DNA from 2 places in the Stenotrophomonas sp. YJH_SMC_17 genome. Region 1 is predicted to be linked to the other one. Evidence: riboswitches for the same ligand, from Rfam matches in the RefSeq annotation. Region 1 holds a riboswitch; the other holds the start of a gene.
What was found. A riboswitch is a leader RNA that binds a small molecule or an ion and turns the genes downstream of it on or off. The one in region 1 is predicted to bind glycine.

Region 2: linked by a shared signal. The riboswitch ahead of AC5P8Z_RS10975 (trimeric intracellular cation channel family protein) and the one ahead of gcvP (aminomethyl-transferring glycine dehydrogenase) in region 1 are both predicted to bind glycine.

Annotation. Positions count from the first base shown of each region.
Region 1 covers NZ_JCAFUU010000002.1:295,440-303,098, forward strand. Annotated here, with positions in the region: gene AC5P8Z_RS06415 (helix-turn-helix transcriptional regulator) at 1-626, shown strand, start outside; gene AC5P8Z_RS06420 (amino acid permease) at 709-2,076, shown strand; gene AC5P8Z_RS06425 (VOC family protein) at 2,259-2,669, shown strand; gene gcvP (aminomethyl-transferring glycine dehydrogenase) at 2,757-5,624, opposite strand; glycine riboswitch at 5,687-5,789, opposite strand; gene AC5P8Z_RS06435 (multidrug effflux MFS transporter) at 6,091-7,317, shown strand; gene AC5P8Z_RS06440 (siderophore-interacting protein) at 7,457-7,659, shown strand, end outside.
Region 2 covers NZ_JCAFUU010000003.1:268,023-275,681, forward strand. Annotated here, with positions in the region: gene AC5P8Z_RS10950 (MarR family winged helix-turn-helix transcriptional regulator) at 1-415, shown strand, start outside; gene AC5P8Z_RS10955 (DNA alkylation repair protein) at 412-1,152, shown strand; gene AC5P8Z_RS10960 (DUF6616 family protein) at 1,207-1,545, shown strand; gene AC5P8Z_RS10965 (hypothetical protein) at 1,658-1,915, shown strand; gene AC5P8Z_RS10970 (3-deoxy-7-phosphoheptulonate synthase) at 2,211-3,284, shown strand; gene AC5P8Z_RS10975 (trimeric intracellular cation channel family protein) at 3,496-4,113, opposite strand; glycine riboswitch at 4,198-4,301, opposite strand; glycine riboswitch at 4,315-4,404, opposite strand; gene AC5P8Z_RS10980 (GIY-YIG nuclease family protein) at 4,445-4,720, shown strand; gene AC5P8Z_RS10985 (hypothetical protein) at 4,865-5,281, shown strand; gene AC5P8Z_RS10990 (nuclear transport factor 2 family protein) at 5,350-5,781, shown strand; partial or broken gene AC5P8Z_RS10995 (hypothetical protein) at 5,785-6,239, shown strand; gene AC5P8Z_RS11000 (NAD(P)/FAD-dependent oxidoreductase) at 6,323-7,603, opposite strand.

The DNA.
Region 1 (7,659 bases):
ACCAGACCATGCTGCGGCGGCTGGGCCTGCGCGCGCGCAAGGACGTGATCGGGCGCACGGCGGCCGAAATCTACCCGACCGGACTCAGCGCGGACTACGTTGACCAGGACGCGCGGGTGCTGTCCGGCGAGGTGATCGAGAACCTGATGGAGCTGCACCTGTTCGCCAACCGCGAACCGGGCTGGTGCCTGACCTGCAAGCGCCCGCTGGTGGTTGATGGGGCCATCGAAGGGCTGATCGGCATTTCCCGCGACCTTGGCCAGAAGGACAGCCTGGGCGCCCAGTACGAACAGCTGCGGCTGGCGCTGGCCCACCTCAATGCGCACTACGCCGAGAACGTGCGCATGCAGACCCTGCTGGACATCACCGGCTTTTCGCTGTCCAAGCTGGAGCGCAGCTTCCGCAAGGTGTTCCAGATGACCCCGCAGCAGGTGCTGACCCGGCTGCGGATCCAGATGGCCATGCACCTGCTGCACGGTGACGAGAGCATCGCCAGCATCGGCCAGGCCTGCGGTTTCAGCGACCAGAGCGCCTTCACCCGCAAGTTCAAGGCTGAAACCGGTTTCTCGCCGCGCGCCTATCGCGCCCGTATCGGCGGCAGCGTCGGCGAGCCGGCACTGGCCTGATCCGCCTGCTGCGCTGTGCCTATCCCCGCGGGCATGGGACAGGGTAAGGTGTCGCCCCTGTAGCCCGCCGCCAGCCCCGCCGATGCCCAACTCGATTCCGACCGCTTCGCCGTCCCGCCTCGGACATTCGCTCAAGCCCCGCCAGCTGATCATGATGGGCCTGGGCAGCGCCATCGGCGCCGGCCTGTTCCTCGGCTCGGGCGTGGGCGTGCAGGCGGCCGGCCCGGCGGTGCTGGTGTCCTACCTGGTGGCCGGCGCGCTGGTGATCATCGTGATGAACGCACTGGGCGAGATGGCGGCGGCCAAACCGACCAGCGGCGCGTTCTCGGTGTATGCCGCCGATGCCATGGGGGCCACCGCCGGTGCCACCGTCGGCTGGTTGTGGTGGGTGCAGCTGGTGATCGTGATCGCTGCCGAGGCGGTGGGCGCGGCCGGGCTGCTGGCGACGGTCTGGCCGGCGGTACCGGTACCGATGGCAGCGTTGGCCTTCATGCTGTTCTTCACCGCGATCAACCTGCTCGGCGTGAAGAACTTCGGCGAGTTCGAATTCTGGTTCGCCATCCTCAAGGTGGCGGCAATCCTGGCCTTCATCGCCATCGGCGTGGCGCTGCTGATGGGCTGGCTGCCGCAGGTGACCTCGCCCGGCCTGAGCAACTTCACCGAACACGGTGGCTTTGCACCGAAGGGCCTGGCCGGCATCGGTGCGGCGCTGCTGGTGGTGGTGTTCGCCTTTGGCGGCACCGAGATCGTGGCCGTCGCTGCTGCCGAGACCGAAGACCCGGAACGCAGCATTGCCCGTGCGATCCGCACCGTGGCCTGGCGCATCCTGGTGTTCTACATCGGCTCGCTGAGCGTGATCATCGCCGTGGTGCCGTGGACCAGCGAGGCGCTGAAGTCGCCGTTCGCCGCAGTGCTGGATATCGCCCGCATCCCGGGTGCCGGCACCGCCATCACGCTGATTGCGGTGATCGCGCTGCTGTCGGCACTCAATGCCAACCTCTACGGTGCCTCGCGCATGATGTATTCGCTGGCGCAGCGTCGTGAAGCACCGGCTGTGCTGGGTTGGACCGACCCGCGCCAGGTGCCGGTGATCGCCGTTCTCGCCAGTGTGCTGTTCGGCTTCGCCGCCACGGTGATGGAACTGCTGTTCCCGGACCGGGTACTGCCGGTACTGCTGAACATCGTCGGTTCCACCTGTCTGCTGGTGTGGACGCTGTCGCTGGTCTCGCAGCTGGTGCTGCGCCGCCGTGCTGATCGACTGGGCACCCGACTGCCGTTCCGCATGGCCGGTTTCCCGTGGCTGACGGTGTGCGCGCTGGGCATCCTGGCGCTGATCTTCGGCCTGCTGCTGAGTGAATCGCATACCCGCCTGCAGTTCCTGTCGATGGTGGCGCTGACCGCTACGATCGCCGCAGGCAGCGCCATCGCACGGCGCATGCGCGAAGCATGATCGGGCAGAGCCGACCCCACGGTCGGCTGCGGTTGCCGGACCTTCTGTAGAGCCGACCCTATGGTCGGCTGCCGTTCGCGTGGTCGCCAGGCGAACACGGGCTCGGTTCCACAGCAGGCATACATCCGCCGTGCCATCCTGAGCGCGTAGGCCGTCATCGGCCCGTCGACCGGGAGTACCGCATGCTGCGCAGCCGTCCGTTCCTGATGTTCACCGGCCAGGCCGAGGCCGCCCTGGCCCTGTACGCTGAAGCCTTCGCCGATTTCCGCCTGCTGGCCCTGCAGCGCCACCCGGAGGGCGCCGGTGCCGGTGTGCCCGGGCAGGTCCGCCAGGCCATCTTCCTGCTCGGCGGCACCCACTACCTGTGCTTCGACAGCCTGGACGTGCACGACTTCACCTTCAGCCCGTCGATCTCGCTGTTCGTCGAGTGTTCCGGTGCAGAGCAGTTCGAGCGCGCGGCGCGCGTGCTGGGCGAGGGTGGGCACTGGCTGATGCCGGTGGGCGATTACGATTTCAGCAACCGCTACGGCTGGGTGCAGGACCGCTTCGGCGTATCGTGGCAGTTGAGCCTGGGGCAGATGCCGGACCCGTGATTATTGTGGGTGTGGGCCTTGGTCCACACGCCCTTATGAGAACGGCCCGCTTGCGCGGGCCGTTTTCATTTCCGATGGAGCGAGGAATCACGCCTCGACTTCATCATCCTTGTAGGCATCGACCGGGATGCAGGCGCACATCACGTTCTTGTCGCCGTACACGTTGTCCACGCGGGCCACCGGCGGCCAGTACTTGCTCTGCTTCAGGCTGGCCAGCGGGAAGGCGGCCAGTTCGCGCGGGTAGGCATGGGTCCACTCGCTGGCGGTCACCGCGGTTGCAGTGTGCGGCGCGTTCTTCAGCGGGTTGTCCTCGCGGTCCAGGCGGCCGTCTTCGATCGCGGTGATCTCTTCGCGGATCTGGATCATCGCGTTGATGAAGCGATCCAGCTCGTGCAGCGATTCGCTTTCGGTCGGCTCGACCATCAGCGTGCCAGCCACCGGGAAGCTCAGGGTCGGGGCATGGAAGCCGAAGTCGATCAGGCGCTTGGCCACGTCTTCGGCGCCGATGCCGCTGGTCTTCTCCAGCGGGCGCACATCCAGGATGCACTCGTGCGCGACCAGGCCGTTGCGGCCGGTGTACAGGGTCTTGAAGTGCGGGGCCAGGCGCTTGGCGATGTAGTTGGCGTTGAGCTGCGCGACCTGGGTGGCCTTGCGCAGGCCATCGCGGCCCATCATCGCGATGTACATCCAGCTGATCGGCAGGATCGAGGCGCTGCCGAAGCTGGCCGCGCTGACCATGCCGACCGGGCCGTTGTCACCCAGCTTGCCCGGCAGGAACGGGGCCAGGTGTTCCTTGACCGCGCACGGGCCAACGCCCGGGCCACCGCCGCCGTGCGGGATGCAGAAGGTCTTGTGCAGGTTCAGGTGCGAAACGTCCGAACCCCACTTGCCCGGCTTGGCCACGCCGACCAGGGCGTTCATGTTGGCGCCGTCGGTGTACACCTGGCCACCGTGCTGGTGGATGATCTCGCAGATCTCGACCACCTCTTCCTCGAACACGCCGTGCGTGGACGGGTAGGTGATCATGATCGCGGCCAGGCGGTCGCTGTACTTCTCGGCGTTGACGCGGATGTCTTCGACGTCGACGTTGCCGTTGGCATCGGTCTTGGTCACCACCACCTTCATGCCGCACATCTGTGCCGAAGCCGGGTTGGTGCCGTGGGCCGAATCCGGGATCAGGCAGATGTCGCGGTGGCCTTCGCCGCGCGAGCGGTGGTAGGCGCGGATCGCCAGCAGGCCGGCGTACTCGCCCTGCGCGCCGGAGTTCGGCTGCAGGCTGACCGCGTCGTAGCCGGTGCATTCCACCAGCATCGCTTCCAGCGTATCGATCAGTTCCTTGTAGCCCAGCGCCTGGTCGGCCGGCACCAGCGGGTGGATCTGCGAGAACTCCGGCCAGGTCACCGGAATCATTTCGGCGGTGGCGTTGAGCTTCATGGTGCACGAGCCCAGCGGGATCATCGTGCGGTCCATCGCCAGGTCCTTGTCGGCCAGCGAACGCAGGTAGCGCAGCAGTTCGTGCTCGCTGTGGTGGGTGTTGAACACCGGATGGGTCAGGAACGCGGACTGGCGCAGCAGGCCGGCCGGCAGCGCGTCGGCGGTGCTGGCGTCCAGCGCGTCGACGTCGGCCTGGGCACCGAACACCGCAGCCAGCGCAACCACGTCGGCGCGGGTGGCGGTCTCGTCCAGGCTGATGCCGACCGAGTCGCTGTCGATCGCGCGCAGGTTGTAACCGGCAGCGCGTGCCTTGACGTGGATCTCATCGGCGTGCACGCCGGTGACATGCAGGGTGTCGAAGAAGTCGCCACCGACCTGCACGCCGGCATTGCGCAGCGCTGCGGCCAGGATCGAGGCCAGGCGATGGGTGCGGCGGGCGATGCGGGTCAGGCCTTCCGGGCCGTGGTAAACGGCGTACATCGAGGCCATCACCGCCAGCAGCACCTGCGCGGTACAGATGTTGGACGTCGCCTTCTCGCGGCGGATGTGCTGCTCGCGGGTCTGCAGGGTCAGGCGGTAGGCCGGGTTGCCCTGGGCATCGACCGAAACACCGATCAGGCGGCCCGGCATCGAACGCTTGTAGGCATCGCGGCAGGCCATGAACGCCGCATGCGGGCCACCGAAGCCGAACGGCACGCCGAAGCGCTGGCTGTTGCCGACCACGATGTCCGCGCCCCATTCGCCCGGGGCGGCCAGCAGGGTCAGGGCCAGCAGGTCGGTAGCCACGGCCACCAGGCCGCCACGTGCGTGCACGGCATCGACCAGCGCCTTGTAGTCGCCCACCTGGCCGAAGGTATCCGGATACTGCAGCAGCAGGCCGAAGGCTTCCGCATCCAGCGCTTCGGCCGGGGTGCCGACACGCAGCACGATGCCCATCGGCTCGGCGCGGGTGCGCAGCAGTTCCAGCGTCTGCGGATGCACGGCGTCGTGCACGAAGAAGGTGTCCGACTTGGACTTGGCCGAGCGCTTGGCCAGGGTCATCGCTTCAGCAGCGGCGGTGGCTTCGTCCAGCAGCGAGGCGTTGGCGATTTCCATGCCGGTTAGGTCGGCACACAGGGTCTGGAAGTTGATCAGCGCTTCCATGCGGCCCTGCGAGATTTCCGCCTGGTACGGGGTGTAGGCGGTGTACCAGGCCGGGTTTTCCAGGATGTTGCGCAGGATCACGTTCGGCGTGTGGGTGCCGTAGTAGCCCTGGCCGATGAAGCTGCGCAGCACGGTGTTCTTGTCGGCGATGGCACGGATCTTCGCCAGTGCCTGCACTTCGGTCATCGACTCCGGCAGCGCCAGCGGCGCCGGCGACTTGATCTTGGCCGGCACGATGGCATCGGTCATCGCATCCAGCGACGCGTGGCCGACGACATCGAGCATCTGCGCGATCTCGGCGTCGTTGGGGCCGATGTGGCGCTCGACGAACGCGTTGTGGTGCTCGAGCTCACGCAGGGAAGGGGTGTTCTGGGACATGGCGAAGGATCCGTCAGGAAAGGGCACACGCACGGGCACAAGCCGCCGGTCGGCGGTCTGCGGGGCGCCCCTCTGTCCTTTTGCCTGAGAGTTTAAAAGCGCGGAAAACCGCAGCTTCGTGCCCCTTCGGCGCCGGATCGAACCGGTCTCTCCAGAGTTGTGTTACGGGTGGTATCGGGCCTGAGCGATTACGGGCGTTGCGCCTTCGGCAGCGGTGTTCCGCTTCTCCCACCGTGTTGCCCGCCGATTATAGCCCCTTGCGGGCCCGGCCAGCGGCTGCTGGTCGGTGCCGCCGCGCCTGAATGGCCGATGGCCCGGCCGTGCGTTTTGTGCAGTGCTGCATGGCGTCAGGCGCAATCCCCACCTATGATGGGCGGATACCCGAATTCATCTGGCGTCGTCCCCGTTGCTGCGGGACCGGCGCCCGCCGTGCGTGCCCCGCACGGACCTGCCGGACGCTGCCTCCATGACCGCCGCTGTTGCCCCCTCCACCCGTCGCATGGCCCTGCTGCTTGCCGGCCTGGCCATGTTCGGCCCGTTCTCGATCGACACCATCTTCCCGGCGTTCCCGCAGCTGGCCCAGCGCCTGGCGGTGGACGAGGTGGCGGTGCAGCAGACCATCAGCGTGTACCTGCTGTTCTACGGCCTGATGAGCCTGGCGCACGGCCCGCTGTCCGATGCCTGGGGCCGCAAGCGGGTGATCCTCGGCGGTCTGGTGGTGTTCGTCGGTGCCTCGGTCGGCTGCGCGCTGTCCACCGACCTGCCCACGCTGCTGGCGTTCCGCGCGCTGCAGGGCCTGTCGGCGGGTGTCGGCATGATCGTCGGCCGCGCGGTGATCCGCGATCTCTACCATGGCCATGACGCGCAGCGGCTGATGAGCCAGGTGTCGATGCTGTTCGGCATCGCCCCGGCCATCGCACCGATCATCGGCGGCTGGATCCTGCTCAGTGGTGCAGGCTGGCCGCTGATCTTCTGGTTCCTGGTGGTGTTCGCACTGGTCCTGCTTGCGGCCACCGCGCGCTTCCTGCCGGAAACCCATCCGGTCGAGGCGCGGGTGCCGCTGTCGCCGCGCGTGCTGCTGCGTGACTACGTGCGCATCGGCTTCAACCCGCGCTTCCTGCGCCTGGCGCTGGCCGGCAGCATCGGTTTCGGCGGCATCTTCCTGTACATCTCCTCGGCGCCGGTGTTCGTGATGCAGCACCTGCATCTGGGCGAGGGCGGTTTCGCCTGGTTGTTCATTCCCACCATCGGCGGCATGACCACCGGCTCGTTCCTGTCCGGGCGCATGGCCGGGCACACCACGCCCACACGCCAGGTCGCCATCGGTTTCAGCCTGTGCGCGCTGTCGGCGCTGCTGAATGTCGGCTACGTGGCGCTGTCGCCGCAGTTCGTGCTGCCGTGGGCGGTGCTGCCGATCTTCCTGGGCGGCATGGGCATGTCGCTGATCTTCCCGATCCTGGCCCTGGCGGTGCTGGACATGTACCCGCACCAGCGTGGCCTGGCGTCGTCGCTGCAGGCCTTCGTGCAGCTGATGATCAGCACGGTGGTGGCGGGCGTGGTGTCGCCGCTGCTCAGTGCCAGCCCGCTGCACCTGGCGCTGGGGCAGGCCGCGTTCTTCGCTGCTGGCTTCGTGTTCTGGTACTGGGAACACCAGCGTGAACGCGCAGCGCAGGCAGCCTGCACGGGCCATTGAGCAGCGCGCAGGGGTAGGGCGGGCCGCGATGCCCGCAACGCTTGCGACGAGGAACGACCGGACTAGGCTGACGACTCCAGCCAGCCGGTGCGTGGATGCACGACAGCCAGCCGATCCGATGTCGTTGCATGAGGTTCCCATGGCTGCGCAGCAGACCTACCGCCTGTTCGAGGTGGCGCTGAAGGAGCGCCGCGTTCTTTCCCCTTCCCTGGACCGCATGGTGTTCACCGGTGCCGACGTGGCGCGGATGAAGACCGAAGGCCCGGACCAGCGCATCAAGGTGTTCTTCCCCTTGCCCGGCCAGGACGTCCCGCAGGTGCCCAGTGGCGAGGACTGGTACCC
Region 2 (7,659 bases), on a different contig from region 1:
GCTGCTTTCCCTGTCCACCGCCATCGACCGCGACTGCGCCACCCGTCTCGCACCGCACGGGCTCAGTGAAGCCCGCTTCATCGTGCTGTTCCTGCTGCATGGCGCCGGCGGCACGTTGCCCCCGCACGAACTGGCCGAGCGCGCCGGCGTGACCCGCGCCACCATCAGCGGCCTGCTCGATGGCCTGCAACGCGAAGGACTGCTGCAGCGGCGCAGCGATGCCGAAGATGGCCGTCGCCTCCAGATCGTGTTGACTGCGCAGGGAACGCGCATGGCTGGGACGTTGTTCGAGCAGCACACGCAATGGATCGCTGGCCTGTTCAATGGGTTGGATACGGATGAACAGCAACAGCTGTCGCAGTTGCTGCACAAGGTCTGGCAGCACACCGATGCTGGACGAGAACGTGCAGCATGAGCCCGGCGATCGCGGCACAACGGCTGCATGCACTCAACACCGGCCATGCCCCCACGACCCATCTGGCCGAATGCCTGGCAGTGGATTTCGCCGCGCTGCTGCAGATGGTGGCGCCTGCGCTTGCACCGGAAGCGCTGCAACGCATGCAGGATGCCTCAGGCAAGGGCATCACACTGCGCATGGCCTTGGCTGCGCAACTGCTGCGTGAGGCGGGGCACGGTGATCCCGTGCAATGGCAGGACCATGTGTCCGACACCGTGCGCGGCTGGGCCTGCTATCTGATCGGCAGCGATGTCCGCGCGACGTTGGCAGAGAAGCTGCAGCAGATGCGCGCGCTGGCCGATGATCCACACTTCGGTGTGCGCGAATGGGCGTGGCTGGCGCTACGCATGAACATCGTTGCCGCGCCGATGCAGGCGCTTGAGTACCTGCAATCGTGGACACAGGAAGTATCGCCGCACCTGCGACGCTTCGCCTGCGAAGCGCTGCGTCCACGCGGTGTATGGGCCACGCATATCGCACTCTTCAAGCAGCACCCGGAGCATGCATCCGCGCTGCTGGAAGCACTGGCTGATGACCCGGAACGCTATGTGCAGGATTCGGTCGGCAACTGGCTCAATGATGCCGGCAAGACGCAGCCGCAGTGGCTGCGTGAGCTGTGCACGCGTTGGCAGCACGAGCGCCACAGCGGCGCCAACGCCTACATCCGCCAACGTGCACTGCGCTCGCTGCGGTAGTGCAGGTTGCCGGCCGCCTCCGCCCAACTTCGTAAACCTCAAGGAAGAACCACCATGTCGCACACCTTCATCGAGCTCTATACCGCCACGCCTGCCTGGACCACACTCCCGCCCGAGCAGCGGAGCGCTTTCTTCGCCCGCATCGGAGCCGGCATGCAGCAGTTCGATCCAGTCCGCATCACTCCGCTGGCGATGGGCCGCATTGCCGCGGGCGTGCCGCACAGCAGCGATGCGCAGTTCTATGCGGTCTGGCGCTGCGCGGGCCGCGAGGAGGTCGATGCGCTGATGGCTGGCATTGCCGCTACCGGCTGGCATGAGTACTTCACCACCACCCATGCGGCAGGCGCGATGGACAGCATGGCCCAGCACCTGGCCGACCTGGCCGCCTTGTAGCAGGATGGCAGATGCCGGTGGATGCCGGTCCTCGGCATGGGGGGGCACATGCGCCTGTCACCCGGACGCGGTAAACAGTGCATTCCCCCTGTCATCCGCGCGGAAGTCGATCATGCAGAGCACGCTCCAGATAACGCTGTACGGCCCGCTTGGCGACACCCCGGCACTGCAGCTGCCGGAGGCGGAAGGGCCGTCGGTGGCCATCCCTGAGCCCGTCCTGCGGCGGCTGGTGTCCGACCTCTACACCGCCCGGTCCCTGCTCAACCCGGAACAGCTGGAGGAAGCGCGGCAGGAACTGGGCCGCGTGCTGGAGCGTTGGGCTGACATCCATGAAGGCCTGCTGCTGGACGTGGAAGTGCATGGCAAATGAGCGACTTCGCGTGCCAGCTGCCGCAGGGATGCGCCGGGCGGGCCCCACGCTGCACCGCGTGCCCAGTTGCGGATGAAACATTTTGCACTGCGCAAAAGCTGTGCTATCAATACATCCCATGAACGCAGCCCCCACCAGCTTTTACTGGTATTACTTTCCGAAGCCACTGGCGGAGGAAGGACTGCGCTCACCCTGAAGAAAGCTTCAGACGCATTCCCGAAAGCCGCCAGCGAACCTGGCGGCTTTTTTCATGTCGCCACGCTGGGGACCCCCAACGTTCCGGAGATCTCCCCCAATGCCCCCGCACACCGACGACCTGCGTATCCGCACCATCGAACCCCTGACACCGCCGGCCCAGCTGCTGGCGATGCTGCCCTGTGACGATGAAGCCTCCGACACCGTCAGCGCCTCGCGCGCGGCTCTGCACCAGATCCTGCATGGCCGTGATGACCGCCTGGCCGTGGTGGTGGGCCCGTGCTCGATCCACGACCCGAACGCCGCCATCGAGTACGCACAGCGCCTGAAGCCGCTGCGCGATGCGCTGGCCGGCGAACTGGAAATCGTCATGCGCGTGTACTTCGAGAAGCCGCGCACCACGGTGGGCTGGAAGGGCCTGATCAACGATCCGGACCTGGATGGCAGCTTCAGGATCGACAAGGGCCTGCGCATCGCCCGCGGCCTGCTGCGCGACATCAACAAGCTCGGCCTGCCCGCCGGTGTCGAGTTCCTTGACGTGATCTCGCCGCAGTACATCGCCGATCTGGTGGCATGGGGTGCCATTGGTGCGCGCACTACTGAAAGCCAGGTGCATCGCGAACTGGCGTCGGGGCTGTCGTGCCCGGTCGGCTTCAAGAATGGCACCGACGGCAACGTGAAGATCGCCGCCGACGCGGTGGGTGCCGCTTCGAATCCGCATCATTTCCTGTCGGTGACCAAGCAGGGTGGCACCGCCATCGTTTCGACCACCGGCAACCCGGATTGCCATGTGATCCTGCGTGGCGGCAAGCAGCCGAACTACGACGCGGGCAGTGTGGCCGAGGCCTGCCAGGCACTGGCCAAGGCCAGGTTGCCGACGCGCCTGATGATCGACGCCAGCCACGCCAACAGCCTGAAGAACCCCGAGAACCAGCCGAAGGTGATCGAGGACATCGCCGTTCAGTTGGAAGACGGGGAACAGCGCATCGTGGGTGTGATGATCGAGAGCCATCTGGTGGGTGGCCGCCAGGAACTGGTGGAAGGCCAGCCGCTGGTCTACGGGCAGAGCATCACCGATGGCTGCATCGACTGGGACACCACCGTGACGGTGCTGGAGCGACTGGCTGCGGCCGTGCGCGCCCGTCGCGAAGTGAAGGTGTCCGAAGCGGCCTGATGAAAGCCGCCTCACGGCGGCACGAGTGTGGATGGCGGCCAGCGCCTGCGGGGGTGCGGCCGCGATCAGGGCCGGTCGGAGTTGGAGACCGGCCCATCTGCACCGGCGATGCGCCTGGCGCTGCGCATGAGCGACAGCGCCAGGTACATCGCCGGGGTGGTGCAGGGCGCGAAGGGTAGCGCCGGGCCATGCCCGGCGAACACGCTATCGTTCAATGCACTTCGTCGTGATACACGAACTTCGGCATTTCCCAACGGTAGTGGATCGCCAGCAGGCGCAACGCGAAGCCGCCGCCCAGGCAGCACAGGATCGCGGTGGCGTCGGCCACGCCCCAGTGCAGCAGCAACAGGTACGCCGCGCCGGTCAGCAACGCGATGATCGCGTACAGCTCCTTCTGGAAGATCAGCGGCACCTCGTTGCAGAGGATGTCGCGCAGCACGCCGCCGAACGCGCCGGTCAGCATGCCGGCGATCAGCACGATCGGCATCGCATGGCCCGCTTCGCGCGCAATCGAGCAGCCGATCAGGGTGAAGGCGATGAGGCCCAGGCCATCGAGCACAAGGAAGGTACGGCGGAAGTGGTGCATCCAGCGAGCCACCCATGTGGCGATCAGCGCCGCGCACACGGTGAAGCCCAGGTACTCGGGATGCTTCACCCAGCCCAGCGGATAGTGGCCGAGCAGGATGTCGCGCAGCGAACCGCCTCCGAGCGCGGTGACGCAGGCGATCATGACCACACCGAACAGGTCCATGCGGCGGCGGCCGGCGGCCAGGGCGCCGGTCATGGCTTCGGCGGAAATGGCGATCAGGTAGATGATGGACAGCAGCATGGGGCAGGCTCCGGGCGCGGTGGGGCCGGCCATGCGCCTATACCGCCACTGCCTGCGCAATGACGGGATGACGATGACCGGTGCCGCTCCCGCTGTCCTTTTGCCTGAGAGTTCAGCGGCGTAGGCCGCGTGCCCCTTCGGCGGATCGTCCCGGGCGTGCCCGGTGACCTCTCTCCAGCTCGGCGAGTCGAATGCATGGTTGGTGGGATTCCAGCCCACCGGCCTGAGCGATCATGGGAGCCTGCGCCTTCGGCGGGCGCCAGCACGGCGCCTCTCTCCTGCATTCGGGCGCCAGTATATCCGCTGCAGTGCAGCACGGCATAATCCGGCCATGGCCCCGTCCCTCCGCCCGTGGTTCCTGTACCTGCTCGAATGCCGCGACGGCAGCTTCTACGCCGGTATCAGCACCGACGTGGACGCGCGTTTCGCCGCCCACCAGGCCGGCAAGGGCGCCCGCTATACCCGCGCCCGGCCGCCGCTGCGCATCCTTGCCGTGCGCGAGTACCCGGACCGCGCCGCCGCCTCGCGCGCCGAATGGCAGCTCAAGCAGCAGCCGCGCGAACGCAAGCTGGCCTGGCTGCAGGCGCCGGATCCCGCGCTTCTGTAGAGCCGAGCCCACGCTCGGCTTCTGTTCCGTCTGCACGATGCGGGGCCCGGGCATGGACTGGGCTCTACGGTAGATCCACGCCGTGCGTGGGTAGGCCTTGTCCATGCCATGATCGCCACACCCATCGACACATGGATCCGTCCGATGAAGAACCGCGGGATACTGCTGTTGGCTGCCTGCGTGGCCCTTCTGGCCTGCACCCAGGAACCACCCCCACCGCCACTGCAGCAGGGGCAGATCGGCACCGCCGCTGAGCTGGCAGCGTATGGCCCGAGGACACCCGAACCGATCCACCTGCGTCGTGACCGGGTCCCTCCCGATCTGATCGATCTGATCCCGTTCGCAGAAAGGTGGGGGATCGGCGATGACGTGCTTCGCAACGAAATGCAGGAGCGCGCCACTGACGCGGAAAAGCAGGCATTGGCGGATGCGCTGGCGGGGCGCCATGCGCGCATCACCACCTGGTTGGACAGCTTCCCGCAGGGGCAGCCCATGTCTGTAGAAGCCGCTGCGTTCATGTACATGCAGCTGGGCACCGACGAAATGGGCCTGATGCCGTAGATCCACGCCATGCGGGGATGCGGCTTGCACATGCCATGATCGCCCAGCCCTCAGCCCTGGAGACCCGGATGTCCACGATCGCCCTGTTGTTCGCCCTTTCCGCAGCCACAAGTCCTGCCGCCGACCCAGCCACCCTCGCGGCCATCGAAGCCACCTGCCACGACTACGTCGATGGCCAGCTGGAAGCCGACCCGCAGCGCGTCGCCCGTTCCCTGCATCCGGACCTGGCCAAGCGCGCGGTGCTCGGCGATACGCCCGACGAGCGGCTTGGCCTGCGCCGCATGTCGAAGGAGGAACTGGTTTCGCTGACAAAGCAGGGCGCGCTGAAGACGCCGAAGGATCAATGGGACCGTCGCTGCACGGTGCTGGACTTGACCGGCAACGCGGCCTCGGTGTGGTTGGAAACCCCATGGTTCGTCGATTACTTCCACATGGGGCGCTTTGACCAACGCTGGGTCATCGTCAACGCGTTGTGGTACCCGAAGCCGAAGGCACAGTGAGCGATGCGTGCCGCCGGCAAAGCATGGATCTCCGTCGTCGTGCTAATCGCCGGCATCGCGCTGCTGCCTGGCCTTCTGTACCTGCTCGGGCTGACGCTGGCCGAAGGCCGGCCGCAGCCGGCAGACCGTGTGCCGAGTGGTGTGGCTGCGTGCACCAGTGAACCACGAACGGGATACCAGACGGTGGACCCGTGGCGTTTCATCGCCCGGTTCTTCGACAAGGCCGTGATGAAGAAGAAGGTGCCTGAAGTGGAGCGGGAGACCTTCTGGATTGCCCGACGCCACCTGTGGCGGCAACCGCAGCAAGACATGCTGCGCTGGCATCTCAGCAGCACCGCATTGACGATCTGGATCACCCGGCATTGGAGTACCGCGCAGATTGCCGACACCGCGAGAGAAGAGGGTTTCTGCCGGGCAGGGTCGAAACGGCGGGTGCGGGCGGCCCGATGAGGAGGTAGAGCCACGCATGGCGTGGAACTACTGCAACAAGGGGTCAGAGCCCTTTCCTGCGGAAAGGGATCCGACCCCGTTGCGTGCAGCCCTACCGCTTCGGCCGCCGGTCGTCGCGGTCATCACCGAAGATGATGCGTGCGCTGCGCTGGTAGCTCCAGTACGCCACCGCCCAGTTCAGCAGCACCACGATGCGGTTGCGGAAGCCGATGAGGAAGAACACGTGCGCGGCCAGCCAGAACCACCACGCCAGTACACCGGACAGCTGCAGGCGGCCCAGGTGCACGATCGCGGCCATGCGGCCGATCGTGGCGAGGTTGCCATAGTCGGCGTACTTGAACGGACCGGGTTCGGGCTTGCCGTGCAGGCGAGCGCGGATCACCTCGGCCACGTACTTGCCCATCTGCTTGGCCGCGGGCGCCACACCGGGCACCGGCTTGCCATTGGCCTGGCTCAGCGCGGCCAGGTCGCCGGCCACGAACAGCTCCGGGTGACCGGGCAGGGTCAGGTCCGGTTGCACCTGTACGCGTCCGGCGCGGTCCAGCGGCACCTCCAGCGTGCGCGCCAGCGGTGAAGCAGCCACGCCGGCGGCCCACACCACGGTGCGCGCCGGCACGAACTGATCGCCGAGCGTGAAGCCGTGGCTGTCGATGTCGCTCACCGGGGTGCCGGTCAGCACTTCCACGCCAAGCTTTTCCAGCTGCCGGCGCGCCTTCAGCGAAAGCACTTCCGGGAACGAGGACAGTACGCGCGGACCGGCTTCGACCAGCCGCACCTTGGCACTGGCCGGGTCGATGTGGCGGAATTCATTGCGCAGCGTATGCCGCGCGATTTCAGCCAGGGTGCCGGCCAGCTCGACGCCGGTAGGGCCGCCGCCGACGATGGCGAAACTCAGCCACGCCGCCTTCTTTGCCGGGTCCGGTTCGGCCTCGGCGCGTTCGAAGGCCAGCAGCAGCTTGCGGCGCAGCGCGATGGCATCGTCCAGTGTCTTCAGGCCGGGCGCGTCATCGGCCCACTGATCGTTGCCGAAGTAGGCGTGGGTGGCGCCGGTGGCCAGCAGCAGGCTGTCGTAGTCCAGCGTGCTGCCGTCGGCCATGCGTATCTGCCGGGCCTGCTTGTCGATGGCCACCACTTCGCCCAGACGGACTTCCACATTGCGCTGGTGGCCGAGGATGTGGCGCAGCGGTGCGGCGATATCCGGCGCGGACAGGCCGGCGGTGGCCACCTGGTACAGCAGCGGCTGGAACAGATGATGGTTGCGGCGGTCGACCAGGGTGATGCGTATGCGTTCGCGGGCCAAGGCACGGGTGGCCCAGAGACCGGCAAAACCGCCGCCGACAACGACCAGATGCGGAACGCGCTCACGACTCATCGACTCACTCCAGTGGGGGCATTGGGGGAAGCGCCTGGCATCTTCGCACGCTGACC